Regions from separate parts of the Streptosporangium sp. G11 genome, predicted to be linked through region 2. Evidence: riboswitches for the same ligand, from Rfam matches in the RefSeq annotation. Region 2 holds a riboswitch; the other holds the start of a gene.

Region 1 (7,424 bases), on a different contig from region 2:
GGTCACCTGCCTGGCCGTGCCCGCCGGGTCGTACGACCGGTCGTAGCCCAGCCCGGCGATCTCGGCGTTCCACTCCCGGTCGAACGGGTAGCCGGGCGAGCCGACGGCCGCGCAGTTGTCGAGGGCCCGCCGGATCGCGCTCTCGCGGTCGGGCGTGAAGGCCGGCATGAGCAGGTCCGGGTCGGTCAGCAGGGCGGCCTGCGGGCTCGGCGTGGACATGATCGAGGTGAGGCTGCGCACCCGGTGCGGGTGGCGGATCGCGAGTGACTGCGCGATCATCCCGCCCATCGAGAGGCCGACCACGTGGGCGGAGTCCCAGCCGAGCGCGTCGAGCAGCCCGGCGGCGTCGTCGGCCATGTCGTCCAGCAGGTAGGGGACCTCCCCGCTCCCGTCCAGGGCGGGCGTCCCCGCCTCGCTCAGGTGGGTGCTCTCGCCGCTGTCGCGGTTGTCGAAGCGCACCACGTGGCACCCCCGGTCCGCGAGCAGCGCGCAGAACCTCTCGTCCCACTGGATCATCTGGCAGCCGAGGCCCGTGATCAGCAGGAGGGGGCGGGCCCCCGGAGAGCCGAAGGTGTCGTAGGCGATCTCGATGCCGTTCGCCGGGGCTCGCAGGGTCATGGCGCTCCTACCGTCCGCTGCCGTCCGTGCTGGTGCTGCGGGACAGAATGCCATTCGGGAAAAAGCGCGACACCGGCGGGGTGGTCCGCGCCGGTGTCCCGGGACCGCCCCCACGCGAGCGGGTCGGTCCCTCGTCAGACCGGTCCGCGGCAAGCGGACCGGTCTTTCCACAGACCGGTCCTCGTGCGGAGAACCGGCCCTTCCTCAGGCCCTTCACGCGAGGGCCGTCCCTCGCGTGTCAGGCGAGCCTTTCGCGCCGGCGGGTCAGCTCTTCCCCGCGCCGAGCTTGGCGGCGCGGACACCGGCGGCGATCACGTCGTCGGGGACGCGCACGGAGGCGGGCTCGATCATGACCTTGGGCTTGCCGATCCACGGCCGTGCCGCGGCGCTCACCTGCTGGGTCTGCAGGCCGATCCCCAGCTGCCTCGCCATGGCGAAGATGGTCGCCGGCGGCTGGGCCGGCCTGGTGTCCCTGCGGCTCCAGGCGCCGGTGGAGAACGCCACGGGGAGGTTCTTCACTCCCGTGCCGTCGCCCCACTTGGTGATGACGTACTTGATGTCGATGTGACCCATGCCGCCGTTGCCGTCCACGCCGAGCGTGCCGGCGTTGAAGGTGCCGCCGGTCAGGTCGGCGAAGGTCTTGGCGTCGATGTCGACCATGACGCCCTGGTTCGAGGGGTTGCCCGGACCGCGGTCGCCGACGAAGAACTTGGCCTTCTGGCCCTTGTAGAGGATGTAGCCCTCGGTGAGCAGGGGCCAGCTCGGGCTGGCGATCATGCCCTTCTGCATCGGCTTGCCGCTGGCGGGCAGTCCGGTGTCACCGGCCCGGCCGGAGGAGTCGTCCCAGAAGTAGGAGGCTCTCGTCGAACCCTGGAGGAGAACGGCCTCGGCACCGGCCGGAGCGCCGACCACGGGGTCGGCGAGGCGGGTGGAGGCGGGAGCGGGAAGCGCGGAGGCGACGCCGCCGGAGGCGAGGACGCTCACACCGACGATGGTGGCGGTGACGAGACCGCGCTTGAGGGGGGCGTTCTTACACGGGAGGTGCTTGCTCACACTGGACTTCTGCAGGCTGTTCTTGTGCAGGCCAAAGAAAGGGTGCATGGAGAAGAAGCTCTTTCGCGAGGAAACGGGGCGGCCATGTGCGACACACCGAAGGGGTGCACTGGCGGGGACGCGCTCGTCGGAAAAGGTGCGTAGCCGGATCAGTCGATTGCTACGCGGAGCACAGTCTTGGAAGTACCGCGATCAGGCGCGGCGGCAAGGTCCGGGGGGACGGGGGGGACGGGGCGGTATGAAAGTTCAGGTGGTCGGCGCGGACAGGGGGTGCACCGACGTGGTGACGCGGTGATCCATGAGGGGATCTCCTCTCCATCTCGTCTACCGGGTTAGCTGACGGGTTCGGGCGGTGGAGTTGCCCTACCGCCGCGCGTTCGCGGCGGATTCACCCCGGAAAAGTGGTTCCCCGGCTCCGGGGCCCTGTGGGCCCTCGGGATTCGACGTCGGCCGGCCGCTCCCTCTTGTGAAGGGCAGGTCGCCTTCCGATAACAGTGGACACTACCTGCCAAATCGGACAAAGCAAAGCAAACGCCATGAAAACCCCAGAAGATCTACCTACAAGCTTCAAGAAAGCCTCATCGAGCACCCCGCCAGGCCAACATCCGCCCTACCAGCACGAATGTCCTCTCGACCTCGCGGTCCGGCTTCGCGAACCCCTCCCCGGGCACCACACCGGGAGATCCACACGAAGGAGTCGGCGAAAGAATCGACGGAGGGGTCAACGGGAAAATCCGCGGGGGAATCCACACCCCTCGGGTCGGCCCCGTCCGGTCAGTCCCACCAGAATGACCAGGCGTTCCTGCCCTTGATCTGCTCGGCGTAGTCGACGAGGTTCCCCGCCCCCTGGATGATGCTGTCGGGGCAGAACGTCCAGTGCTCGGCGGCGACGTGCAGGGCGTGCTCGGAGGTCGTCGGGGGCGCGGCGACGCTGAGGTCAAGGGTGTTGAAACCCATGCCGACCACCCGCACCCCGAACCTGTCCTCCCAGCTCCGCACGACGGCCGCGAGCGGGACCATCCACTCGTTGTGGTTCAGGGCGCCCTGCCAGCCCATGACGGCCAGGGCGTCGGCCCCGCGCTCGACCGCGACGAGCCCGAGCGGGGTCCTGCGCTCGGCCACCAGTCCGGCGTACCAGTCGGCGACCACGCCGGGATCGGCGGCGAGCCTTCCCGACGGGGCCGGTCCCGGGCACTCGGGACCGAAGGGTTCGAGCAGTTCGAGCTGTTCGATGTCGGCCTTGGCGATCCAGTCGGACCACACCTCGGCCATGAACGCGGCGGCGTGGTAGTTGTCGATCTCGACGGGGGTGTCCGGGGCGATCTGGCCTGCCGACCAGGGCTGGACGGAGTCCTCCAGCAGGATCGGCCACAGGCCCGACTGCTCGTGCTGGGCCCTCAACCGGGCCCAGTACTCGCCGGAGACGGCCACCTCACTGAGCCAGAACGCCGGACGGCGACGGATCGCGAGCTGAGCGTAACCGGGGTCGGGCCACACCACGTCCCCCGGCGGCAGCTCCACCGAGAGCCTCCGGCCTCCGCCACCGCCGGTCCCGTCGCTCCCCTCGGCTCCGTCGGCTCCGTCGGCGAACAGCTGGCCCAGAAGTGGCGGAAGTTGCCCACGCTCGCAATCGCTCATCTCTACCGATCCGATCCTGACCACGGACCAATTTTGGCCTGTCAACCATCCCGAGGGACAGTTCTGCCCTGGTCCAGGCAAAAATTATCGGTATACGGAAGAACGAGGCCGGGCGGGTGTCAGTCCTTCACCGCTCCGCCCAGGCCGGCGACCAGCCTGCGCTGCACGGCCACGAAGAAGATGAGCACGGGGATGGTCATCAGCGTCGAGGCCGCCATGATGCCGCCCCAGTCGTTCTCGTCGGGCTTGAAGAAGACCAGCAGGGCCGCGGGCAGCGTCTGGTTGTCCCTGGCCGAGATGATGAAGGTCCTGGCGAAGATGAAGTCGTTCCAGGCGGTGATGAACGAGAAGACGCTCGTGGCGACCAGTCCCGGCGCGACGAGGGGGAAGATGATCCGCCACAGGATCACCGGCCGGCTCGCACCGTCGATCATCGCGGCCTCCTCCAGCGTCTCGGGCACCGCGGCCACGAACCCCCTCATCATCCAGATGGCGAACGGCAGTGAGAACGCCAGGTGGACCAGGACGAGCGAGCCCAGGGTGTTGAGTCCCACGCCGGGCACCACCGCGCCGAGGTCGCGGACGAGGAAGAACAGCGGGATGGTGAGCGCCTCCACCGGCACCATCTGCGCCACCAGGAACATGATCAGCACGGTCGTACGGAACCGGAAGCGGAACCGGGTCACCGCGACCGCGGCGAGGAAGGCCACCAGGGCGGACAGGACGACGACCGTCAGGGCGACGCCCAGGCTGTTGAGGAAGTAGCGGCCGAAGTTCTCGCCGCCGAGCACCCGCCGGAAGTGGTCGAGGGTCGGCGCCAGGGTCCACGGGCGCACCTCGAGAGACTGGATCTCCCCGGTGGGCTTGAGCGCGGAGAGCACCATCCAGTAGATCGGGAAGAAGGTGACGAACGCGGTGACCAGCGCCACGACGTTGGCTGCCAGGCGGGACCTGCTCACAGCCTCTCCCCCGTACGGTAGAGGGCGCGGATGTAGAAGAGGGTGACCGCGAGCAGGATCAGGGTCATGACGACGCCGATCGCCGAGCCGAGCCCGTACTCCGAGGAGCCGAACGCCGTCTGGTACGCGTAGACGTTGAGCACCGAGTTCTGCCCCGCTATCCCGCCGCCGTTGGTCATCACGTAGATCTGCGTGAAGATCTTGAAGTCCCAGATGATCGACTGGATGACCACGATCGTGATCAGCGGCCGCAGCATCGGCACGATGATCCGCCAGAACGAGCTCCACGCGGAGGCGCCGTCCAGGGAGGCCGCCTCCAGGACGGAGACCGGGACGGCCTGGATCCCGGCGTAGAGGGTCACCATGACGAACGGGAAGGAGTGCCAGACCACCGTGGCGCCGACGATCCCGAAGGTCACCCACTTGTCGTAGAACCAGTTGTAGCCCTCGATACCGAGGACCTGGTTGACCAGGCCCAGGTCGGCGTCGAAGAGGAACATCCAGACCGTCGAGCCGGTCATGGCGGGCGCGGCCCAGGCGGCCATGGCCGCCAGCGACAGCAGCAGCCGGGGCACCCGGCCCGCCCTGGTGAGCACGACGGCCAGGGTCGCGCCGACGGCCAGGGTCGCGATCACCAGGGCCGCGGCGAACACCACGGTCTGCGCCAGCACCGACCAGAAGCGCTGGTCGCCCAGGAGCGTCGCGTAGTTCTCGAAGCCGATGAACCTCGTCGGCTCTCCCCCGCTGACCTGGGCCTGCCGGTAGTCGAACACCGACAGCAGGCCGAGCATGTAGATCGGGTAGCCGAAGAGCGGCAGCAGCACGGCCGCCGAGGGCAGCAGGTAGAGCCATGGCCTGAGCCCGCGCCCCGGACGCGGCGCCACCCGGCGGGCCCCGGCCTCGGGGCCCGCCGCCGTGGTGGCGGTAGTGGTCATGACCGCGTCTCCGGCCCCGGCGAGGTCATCGCATCGGTGATCATGTTTCCGGGTCCGCCGGGATCGTGACGGCGCTGGTCATGACCGGCCGAACGCCGTCTTCACCGCCGTGGCGGCCTCCTCGGTGGCCTGCTCGACGGTGGACTGCCCCGTGGCGATCTTCTGCAGCATGGTCGGGATGACCTTCTGGTTGTCGATCTTCACCCAGGCCGGGTCGATCGGCACGAAGCGGGTGCCCGCCGCGACGGTCTCCAGGAACGGCTTGAGGAAGGGGTCCGAGGCCGCGAGCTCGTCCCGCGCGGAGGTCAGCGTGGGCAGGTTTCCCATGGCCTCGTACATCTTGGCCTGGTACGCCTTGCCGCCCAGCAGCTGCAGGAACTTGAACGCCAGCGAGCGGTGCCCGCTGTTCTTCATGACGCCGAGGTTGTTGCCGCCGGAGAAGGCCGGGGCGATCGAGCCCTCCTCGGTGCCCGGCAGCGGCACGACGGCGTACTTGCCCGCGGCGGCCCCCGCGTCCACCGCGGACCTGCTGAAGTTGCCCAGGATGCCCATGGCGGCCTTGCCGCTGGCGAACAGCTCGACGGTCTTGCCGCCGGTGAGGCTCGCGCACGCCTGCGGCGGGCAGTTGTCGTCGGCGAGCAGGTCGGTGTACGCCTTCACACCCTTGCGGGAGGCCTCGCTGTCGAGGCTCTCGACGTCGCCTCCGGCGTCCCAGACGAAAGGAAGCGCGCCGAAGGTGTACTCGCCGCCGACGGCGACGCCGTACAGGTCGGGCTTCTCCTTGCGGATCCGGCGGGCGGTCTCGGTCAGGGCCTTGACCGTCGTGGGCGGCTTGAGGTCGAGTTCCTCGAAGACGTCGGTGCGGTAGTAGAGGGCCCGGATTCCGATGTACCACGGCAGGCCGTAGACCTTGCCGTCAACGGTCGCGGACCCGAGCAGGTCGGTGCCGATGTCTTTGGCGTCCGGCCAGCTCGCGAAGTCGGCGCTCAGGTCGGCGAAACCGCCCGCGGCGGCGTACTCGGCCAGGTCGGTGTTGCCGTACTCCGCGACGTCGGGAGCGCTGGCCGGGTCGTTGAAGGCGCCCTTGAACTTCTCGTGTCTCGCGGGTGTCGTCGGGATGTAGGTGACCTCGACCTTCACGCCCGCGTTGGCTGCCGTGAACTCCTTGATCGCCTCCCCCACGACCTTCTCCTTGGGGGCGCGGTTGGGCTCGTCGAAGAGCCAGACTCTCAGCGTTCCGGCCTTCTCGTCACCGCCGCTCGCGGAGGGGGCGGTGGACGGCGCGCACGCGGCGAGGGCCAGCAGGGCCACACCCGCCACGGCCACGTTCAGGATCTTCAAAAGCGTCTCCTCCCGTTGGCGGCAGACCTTAGGAAGCCTCGCCCGCCACGGGAAGTGGATCACCGGTTTGTTGTGCACCGCAGAACGTTGTGCTGCAAAGTGGCCGCAAGGCGGCGTACTCGCCTACCTTGACCGGGTATTCGATTGCCGGATCACAATGGGAAGCCGCGATGAGTGAGCCCGCTCCGGAACGCAACCAGTCGGCCTCGCTCCGGCGCGCCCTCGCCGTCCTCGCGCACGTACGCGACCACGCGGGCGCGGGCCACGGCCTGTCGCTCACCCGGCTCGCCGAGGCGCTCGGCCTGTCCAAGAGCACGGTGCTCCGGCTGGCCGTCCCGCTCGTCGAGGCCAGGCTCCTGGAGCGCGACCGCAGGAGCGGCGCCTACCGGCTGGGCAGCGGCGCCCTCCACCTCGGGCAGGCCTACCTGTCCACACTCGACCTGCGGACGGTGGCCGCCGAGGAGTCGCACCGGCTGATGACGGAGGCCAGGGAGACCGTCCACCTCGTGGTCTACGACCCGCCCGACGTGGTCTACATCGACAAGGTCGAGAACGAGACCAACGTGCGCATGGCCTCGCGCATCGGCAGCCGCACCCCCGTCTACCGCACCGCCGTGGGCAAGGCGATCCTCGCCTGGCAGCCGGAGGAGGCCGTCGAGGAGATCGTGGCCGCCGGGATGCCGAACGTCACCCGGTACACCATCACCGACGCCGCGCGCCTGCGCGCCGAGCTGGGCCGGATCCGGCAGCGCGGCTACTCGGTCGACGACCGGGAGAACGAGCCCGAGGTGCGCTGCGTGGCGGCACCGATCTTCAACCACAACGACGTCGCCACCTCCGCGATCTCCATCTCGGGCCTCACCTCCCGGATCACCGCCAC
Region 2 (7,424 bases):
CCTTCCCCGTACGACCTGGGAGCAGTGGAGCTGGGGCGCGAGCCGCAAGGTCTCGCTGAACGAGCTCCAGCCGGGCGACCTCATCTTCAGCGAGGGTCTCGGCCACGTCAGCATGTACGCGGGCAACGGCCAGATCGTGCACGCCCCGCAGACCGGCGACGTCGTCAAGGTCGTCCCGCTGTCCGCCTACGGCCGCCGCATCGTCGGAGCCGTCCGCCCCTGACCGCGGCGGGCCGCGCCGACCGGATGGGGACCACGCCGGCGACCGCTCACGCGCCCGCCGTGGCCGGGTGTGACCTCGACGCGGCGCGCAGCAGATCGCGTACTTCCTCGTCGGTCGTCTGGGAGAAGTCCACGTACGACTGCCCGACCGCGAAGAAGGGCGACGGCGTGGTGGCGCAGACGACCTCGTCCGCCATGGCGGCGAGGTCGTCACAGGCGGACCTCGGCGCGGAGGGTACGGCGACGACGGTCCTGGCGGGCCGGAAGCGGCGCAGGGCCTGCAGGGCGGCGCGCATGCTGGCACCCGTCGCGAGGCCGTCGTCCACCACGATGACGGTCCTGCCCGCCAGATCCGGTGGCGGCCGCCCCTCCCGGTAGGCCCGCTCGCGCCGGATCAGCTCCTGTCCCTCGCGCCGGGCGACCTGCCGGATGGTCTCCGGCGAGACGCCGAAAATCTCGGTGACGTCCTCGTTGAGGACGATCACCCCGCCGGTGGAGATCGCCCCCATCGCGAGCTCCGCCCTTCCGGGAGCGCCGAGCTTGCGGACCAGGAAGACGTCGAGCGGGGCGTCCAGGGCCACGGCGAGCTCGTAGGCCACCGGTACGCCGCCCCGGGGCAGTCCCAGGACGACGACGCCGGATCGCCCCCGGTACTTCTCGAGGAGGCCCGCGAGCACTCGCCCCGCGTCGCGCCGGTCCTGGAACAAGCGGTTCGACATCGCTACCGCCTCCTTGAGATGACGTTTTATTTCATTTTAAATCTCCCAAACTGGTACATAACGCCCATTGACGGCGTCGTACGACGATCGCGCCGGGCGTTCGCGCACCGCGTGCGGCACCTTCGGGTGGCCGGCCGCGCCGACGCCCGACGCCGCCGGATTCGAGATCGCCGGGACGGGATTCCGGCGGCCGATCCACTGCGCCCGCACGCGTGATCCACGGCGCCGAGGCGGCTCCGCCGATCGTCCGGGACCGCCTCGTTCGCCGGGATCTCCCCGGGACGCGGCAAGTGTGATGAATATTACATAAATCGTGATTTGCCGTTGTGATCATAAGGATGTGACGAGAGTCATATCTCAATAGCATAAATAGCCATTAAGCAGGGGTAACAGGAAGATCAAGAGGGCTCTCCGGTCATCCGATTTGGCGAATGCTTTGCCGAAAGTTGGAGATCGGGGTAACTTCTGGCGTCGCGACGTGCAAGCCACGCCGTCGCGGTGAATGTCGGTCTTCGGGCCGGTGTCCCTATAGAAATCCAACCGGCCGCCGTGCCCCCACCCGGGGGCAGGGCTCATCACGGCGGCCCGCCGAATCTATGCAGCCAGGAGGCATGGAACCGGGGACCCAAAAGGCCCATCACAGCGTGGCCAGGGGTGAATCGGCGCATTTTGCCGTAGGGCATCTTCCAAGCCCGAATCCGTCAGCTAACCCGGTAGGCATCAGTGGAAGTCCCAAGGAGAAATCCTGTCTACCACCCCGCACAACCCCCGTCTGTCGCGCCTTTTCCGCCTTTCCATCGGCGGTATCGCCCTCACGTTGACCGCCTCAGCCGGAGCGGTCACCCTAGGGTCCACGGCGGCGCAGGCGACGGCGGACGGCCCCTCCGAGATCCTGGTCAGCAGCCTGGCCGGCGTTTCCGAGAAGGCCGAAAGCACCAAGAAGACCGCCACTCAGGCCACGACTACGGCGAAGGCCAAGGCCAAGGGCAAGACCAAGATGAGCAAGGCGGCACTGCAGAAAGTCCGGGCAGGCAAAGCGGTCTCGGCGGCCAAGAAGCAGATCGGCGATCCGTACCGGTGGGGAGCCTCCGGTCCCGGAGCGTTCGACTGCTCGGGGCTCGTCCGATACGCCTGGCGAAAGGCGGGCGTGTCCCTCCCCCGGATCACGCACAGCCAGTACAGGTCGATCAGGAAAAAGGTCTCGTGGAGCAAGCTGCTCCCCGGTGACCTGCTGTTCTTCAGCGGGAAGGGCCACGTCGGCATGTACGTCGGCAAGGGCAGGATGGTCCACTCGCCGAGCAGCGGCAAGACGGTTCGTGTCGTGAGGCTGGCGGGCTACTACAGGTCCTCCTTCGCCGGAGCGGTACGACCCGGAGCCTGAGCCCGCGCCCGAGCACGGAGCACGGAGCCCGCGCGTCCGAGCACGGAACCCGAGGTCCGCGTCCGGGCACGGCGTCCGAGCACGGAGCCCGAGCCCGCGTCCGGGCACGCGCTCCGGGCACGGCGTCCGAGTACGAAGCCCGAGCCCGCGCCCGGGTACGTGCCACGAGCACGCGCCCGAGCACGGAAAAGCGGTCCCGGTCCTCCACCAGGAGGGCCGGGACCGCTCCACTTCGGTCGAGTACCATCGGCTCGTATGTCCGTCCCGAAAGGGCGCCGCGCCGTGCTCGCCGGGATGCTGGCGCTGATGAGCGCCGCCCCGTTCGCCGGGACGGGTCCCCTCCTCGCCGGGGCCGCGCCGCTCCCGCGCGCCCCCCGCCATCTTCTCCCGTACGACGCCGGGCCCCTCCCACGCGTCTCGTACACCCCCCCGAGCCCGCGCGACCTCCGCGGCCTGTGGCCGGGGGCCGCCGTCACCGTCCGGGGCGAGCACTCCCTCGTGATCGGCCACGGCGTCCCCGCCTCCGTCCTGAGGGATCTGGCGGCCAGGGCCGACCGGGCCCGCGCGACGATCGCGGCGGTCTGGGGACCCGTCACCCCGGTGATCCTCTTCCCCGCCACCGACGCAGAGGCCGCGGCGCTCGCCGGAGCCGGGAGCACCCACGGGCTGGCCGCGATGGCGACCGCGGACCGGGTGATCGTCCTGCCGTCGGGATACGCCAGGCTCACCGGGACCGGCAAGGACGTGGTGATCACCCACGAGCTCACCCACGTGGCCACCGGCGCGACCCGCGGCGGCCGGGTGCCGATGTGGCTGTCCGAGGGCTTCGCCGACTACACGGGCTACCGCGACGCCGGGATCGCGGTGCGGACGGCCGCCGCCGAACTGGCCGACGAGGTGCGCGCGGGCGTCCTGCCCGACCGCCTCCCCGGCCCGGCCGACTTCGCCCCCGGCGCGCCCCGGCTCGCGCAGGCGTACGAGGAGGCGTGGCTCGCCTGCCGGTTCGTCGCGGAGCGCTTCGGGGAGAAGGCGCTGGTGAGGCTCTACGGTAGCGATGTCGGGAGCACGCTCGGCCTGCCGGTGGCCGAGTTCACCGCGGCCTGGCGCGACTACCTCAGAGAGGAACTCACGTGACGCTGAGCACGACGGACGCGCCCCCGGGCGTGCGGCCGGCGGGGTGGGCGCTGGCCGGCCTGGGGGTGGTCACGCTGGCGGTCGTGGCGTTGACCACGCCCTGGAGGGCGCTGCCCGAGGGGGCCCCGGCCGTCGTCCCCGATCCGGCCCGCGACTTCACCCCCGAACAGATCGCCAGGGCCGAGACGTTCGACGCGCTGGTCAGCCTCCCCGGCTACCTGTCGCTCGGCCTGACGCTGGTCGTGGCGGGGGCGCTGGTGGCCACCCCGCTGGGCGCGCGGCTCGCCGACCGGCTGCCGGGGCCGTGGTGGCTGCGGGCGCTCCTCGGCGTGCTGGCGCTGTCGGTGGCCGTGGCGATCCTGCGCTGGCCGCTGGGGATGTGGTCGGAGGGCTACCTTCGCGACTTCGGGCTGTCCACCCAGACCTGGCCTTCGTGGGCGGCCGACCGGGCCAAGAGCACCGGCATCGGCACCGCGCTGACCGCGATCATGGTGGTGGCGGTGATCGCCCTGGCGCGGCGCTACCGGCGCTGGTGGATCCCCGCGGCGGGCGGGGCGTTCGTCCTGACCGTGGCCGCCTCCTTCGCCTACCCGGTGCTCATCGAGCCGGTCTTCAACGACTTCAGGCCGCTGGAGGCCGGGCCGCTCCGCGACGACCTGCTCGCCATGGCCGCCAGGGACGGCGTGCCGGTCGAGAACGTGCTCGTCGCCGACGCCTCCCGGCGGACCACCGCGCTCAACGCGTACGTCTCCGGATTCGGCGCGACCCGCAGGATCGTGGTCTACGACACGCTGCTCCGCGCGCCCGCCGACGAGGTCAAACTGGTGGTCGCGCACGAGCTGGGCCACGCCAAGGCGGGCGACGTGCTGTCGGGCACGCTCATCGGCGGCCTGGGCGCGGCGTGCGGGGCGTGCCTGCTCTACGCGGTGACCTCCGCGGGGGCCGTACGGCGCCGGACGGGGATCTCCTCACTCGGCGACCCGAGGGCGGTGGGCCTGATCATGGGGTTGCTGAGCGTGGCCACGGTCCTGTCGGGACCGGCCCAGAACCTGGTGAGCAGGCACATCGAGGCCCGTGCGGACGTGCACGCGCTGGATCTGACCAGGGACCCGGCGACGTTCGTCGCCATGCAGAAACGGCTGTCAACCACCAATATTTCGGATTTGTCGCCTGATTTCATTGAATATGTGCTTTATGTATCGCATCCCACGACGCCACAGCGCATCGCCATGGCGCGCTCCTGGGCCAGGCTGAACGGTCTCCCCGAGCCGTGAACCGCACGCTGGTCGTCACGAACGACTTCCCGCCCCGCGCGGGGGGGATCCAGTCGTTCGTGTACGGTCTCATCGCCCGCCGCCCGCCGGGTTCGGTCGTCGTCTACGCCCCGCGGTGGTCCGGCAGCGCGGCCTTCGACCTGCGCCAGCCGTACCCCGTCGTGCGGCACCCGACCTCGCTGATGCTGCCCACGCCCGCCGTCGCCCGCCGGGCCGCCGGGCTGGTCGCCGAGTTCGCGTGCGACACCGTGGTCTTCGGGGCGGCGGCGCCGCTCGGGCTGCTCGCGCCCAGGATGCGCGAGGCCGGGGCCCGCCGCGTCGTCATGGTCACCCACGGCCACGAGGCGGGCTGGGCCGGAATCCCGATCGGCCGCCGGGTGCTCGCCAGGATCGGGGCGAACGCCGACGTGGTCACCTACCTCGGGGAGTACACCCGGCGGCGGCTGGCCCGGGTGATGGCCGAGGACAAGCTGGTGCGGCTCGCGCCCGGCGTCGACACCGAGGTGTTCCGCCCGGGGGCCGGGGGAGGGCGGGTGCGCGAGGAATTCGGCCTGGGAGAGCGGCCGGTGGTGGTCTGCCTGTCCAGGCTGGTGCCGCGCAAGGGCCAGGACACGCTCCTGCGGGCCTGGCCCGGCGTGGTCAGGGACGTGCCCGACGCGGTGCTCCTGATCGTCGGAGGGGGCCCGTACCGCAGGACCCTGGAGCGGCTGGCCCGGCCGATGGGCGGTTCGGTTAGGATCACCGGCCCGGTGCCCGAGGCGGAGCTGCCCGGCTACCTCGCCGCGGGCGACGTGTTCGCCATGCCGTGCCGCACCCGCCTGGGCGGCGTCGACGTGGAGGGACTCGGCATCGTCTACCTGGAGGCCTCCGCCAGCGGCCTGCCGGTGGTGGCCGGTTCCTCGGGCGGCGCCCCCGACGCCGTGCTGCGCGGGGAGACCGGCCTGGTCGTCGACGGCACCCGCCCCGACGAGGTCGCGGCGGCCCTGCTCGGCCTCCTCAAGGACCCGGCCGGGGCGCGTGCCATGGGGGAGCGCGGGCGTGAGTGGGCGGCGCGGGAGTGGAGCTGGGACCTCGCCGCCTCCCGCTTCGCCCGCATCCTGGAGCCCGCGGAGACCCCCTAGCCGTCGTACGGCCGGCCTTTGCCCGTCGAGGAGGACCCCGGCATGCCCGGGGCCTGGGGAGACCTCTTGGCCGTACGGGCCGGGGATCTCCGCGAACACCCCTGGCATGCCCGGGGTCCGCGGAGAGCCCGGCATGCCTGGGGCTCGCAAGGATCCCCCGGCCGTGCGACCGGCCCTCGCGAAGACGCGCGGCGCCCCGCGGAGGTTCCGGAGCCGGGGGAGGCCCTCAGCTGTAGAGGGAGGCGACCTGCTCGGCGAAGTCGCGCATCACGATGTTGCGCTTGATCTTCAGGGTCGGGGTGAGGTGCCCGCTCTCCTCGCTGATGTCGATGTCGAGGATGGCGAACTTCTTGATCTGCTCGGCCTTGGAGACGAACTTGTTGGCGCCGTCCACCGCCTTCTGCACCTCGGCGACGATCGCCGGATCGGAGCTGAGGTCGGTGAGGTTCGCCCCCGTCTTGCCGTTGGCGGCCTTCCACTGCTCCAGGGCCTCGACGTCGAGCGTGACGAGCGCCGCGACGAACGGCCTGTCGTCGCCGACCACCATCGCCTGGCTGATCAGCGGGTGGGCGCGGATGTGGTCCTCCATCGGGGCCGGGGCGACGTTCTTGCCCGCGGCGGTGACGATGATCTCCTTCTTGCGTCCGGTGATGCGGAGGTAGCCGTCCTTGTCGAGCTCGCCGATGTCACCGGTGTGGAACCAGCCGCCCGTGTCGATCGCCTCGGCGGTGGCCTCGTCGTTGTTCCAGTAGCCCTGGAAGACGTGGCGGCCCTTGACGAGCACCTCGCCGTCGTCGCCGATGCCGATGGTGACGCCGGGGAACGGCTTGCCGACGGTGCCGATCTTGTTGGCCCCCGGCATGTTGACCGAGGACGGCGCGGAGGTCTCGGTGAGGCCCCAGCCCTCCAGGGTCTCGATGCCCACGCCGCGGAAGAAGTGGCCGAGCCGCTCGCCCAGGGCGGAGCCACCGGACACCGCCGTCGTCAGCCTGCCTCCGGTCGCGGTGCGGATCTTGCCGTACACGAGCTTGTTGAACAGGGCGTGCTTGAGCTTGAGGCCCAGTCCCGCGCCGCCTGCGGACTCCGCCCTGCTCCAGGCGACGGCGGTGTCGGCCGCGGCGTGGAAGATCTTCCCCTTGCCCTCGGCGGTCGCCTTCTGCTCGGCGCCGTTGTAGACCTTCTCGAACACGCGGGGCACGCCCAGCAGGAACGTGGGCTTGAAGGCCTGCAGGTCGGGGGCGACGTTCTTCATGTTGGGGGTGTGCGCGAGGATCGTGCCCGTCTCGATCAGCACGATCTCGATGATGCGGGCGAAGACGTGCGCGAGCGGCAGGAAGAGCAGCGCCGCCCTCTCGTCCACGCTGAACAGGCGCTCCAGCGGGCCGTTCGCGACGTTCCTGGCGGTGAACAGCAGGTTGTCGTGGGTCAGGCTGCAGCCCTTGGGCCTGCCGGTGGTGCCCGAGGTGTAGACGATGGTCGCCAGGTCGGCGATACCGCGCCCGGCCCTGCGCTCGGCGAGCGTCTCTTCGGGGACCCCGGCGCCGAGCGCGGTCAGCTCGTCCAGGGCACCGCC

The links. Region 2 has a riboswitch for cyclic di-AMP ahead of ACSDR0_RS06230 (C40 family peptidase). Riboswitches for the same ligand answer to the same signal wherever they lie in the genome.
Region 1: it holds a riboswitch for cyclic di-AMP, as region 2 does, so the genes downstream of both, ACSDR0_RS01145 (hypothetical protein) here and ACSDR0_RS06230 (C40 family peptidase) in region 2, are expected to answer to the same signal.

Annotation. Positions count from the first base shown of each region.
Region 1 covers NZ_JBPJUQ010000001.1:237,057-244,480, forward strand. The annotation lists gene ACSDR0_RS01140 (alpha/beta fold hydrolase) at 1-618, opposite strand, end outside; gene ACSDR0_RS01145 (hypothetical protein) at 883-1,719, opposite strand; cyclic di-AMP (ydaO/yuaA leader) riboswitch at 1,978-2,127, opposite strand; gene ACSDR0_RS01150 (DUF4253 domain-containing protein) at 2,446-3,333, opposite strand; gene ACSDR0_RS01155 (carbohydrate ABC transporter permease) at 3,429-4,268, opposite strand; gene ACSDR0_RS01160 (carbohydrate ABC transporter permease) at 4,265-5,203, opposite strand; gene ACSDR0_RS01165 (extracellular solute-binding protein) at 5,282-6,544, opposite strand; gene ACSDR0_RS01170 (IclR family transcriptional regulator) at 6,715-7,424, shown strand, end outside.
Region 2 covers NZ_JBPJUQ010000004.1:200,745-208,168, reverse strand. The annotation lists gene ACSDR0_RS06240 (NlpC/P60 family protein) at 1-223, shown strand, start outside; gene ACSDR0_RS06235 (phosphoribosyltransferase) at 270-941, opposite strand; cyclic di-AMP (ydaO/yuaA leader) riboswitch at 1,518-1,676, shown strand; gene ACSDR0_RS06230 (C40 family peptidase) at 1,759-2,322, shown strand; gene ACSDR0_RS06225 (hypothetical protein) at 2,578-3,456, shown strand; gene ACSDR0_RS06220 (M48 family metallopeptidase) at 3,453-4,730, shown strand; gene ACSDR0_RS06215 (glycosyltransferase family 4 protein) at 4,727-5,851, shown strand; gene ACSDR0_RS06210 (AMP-dependent synthetase/ligase) at 6,078-7,424, opposite strand, start outside.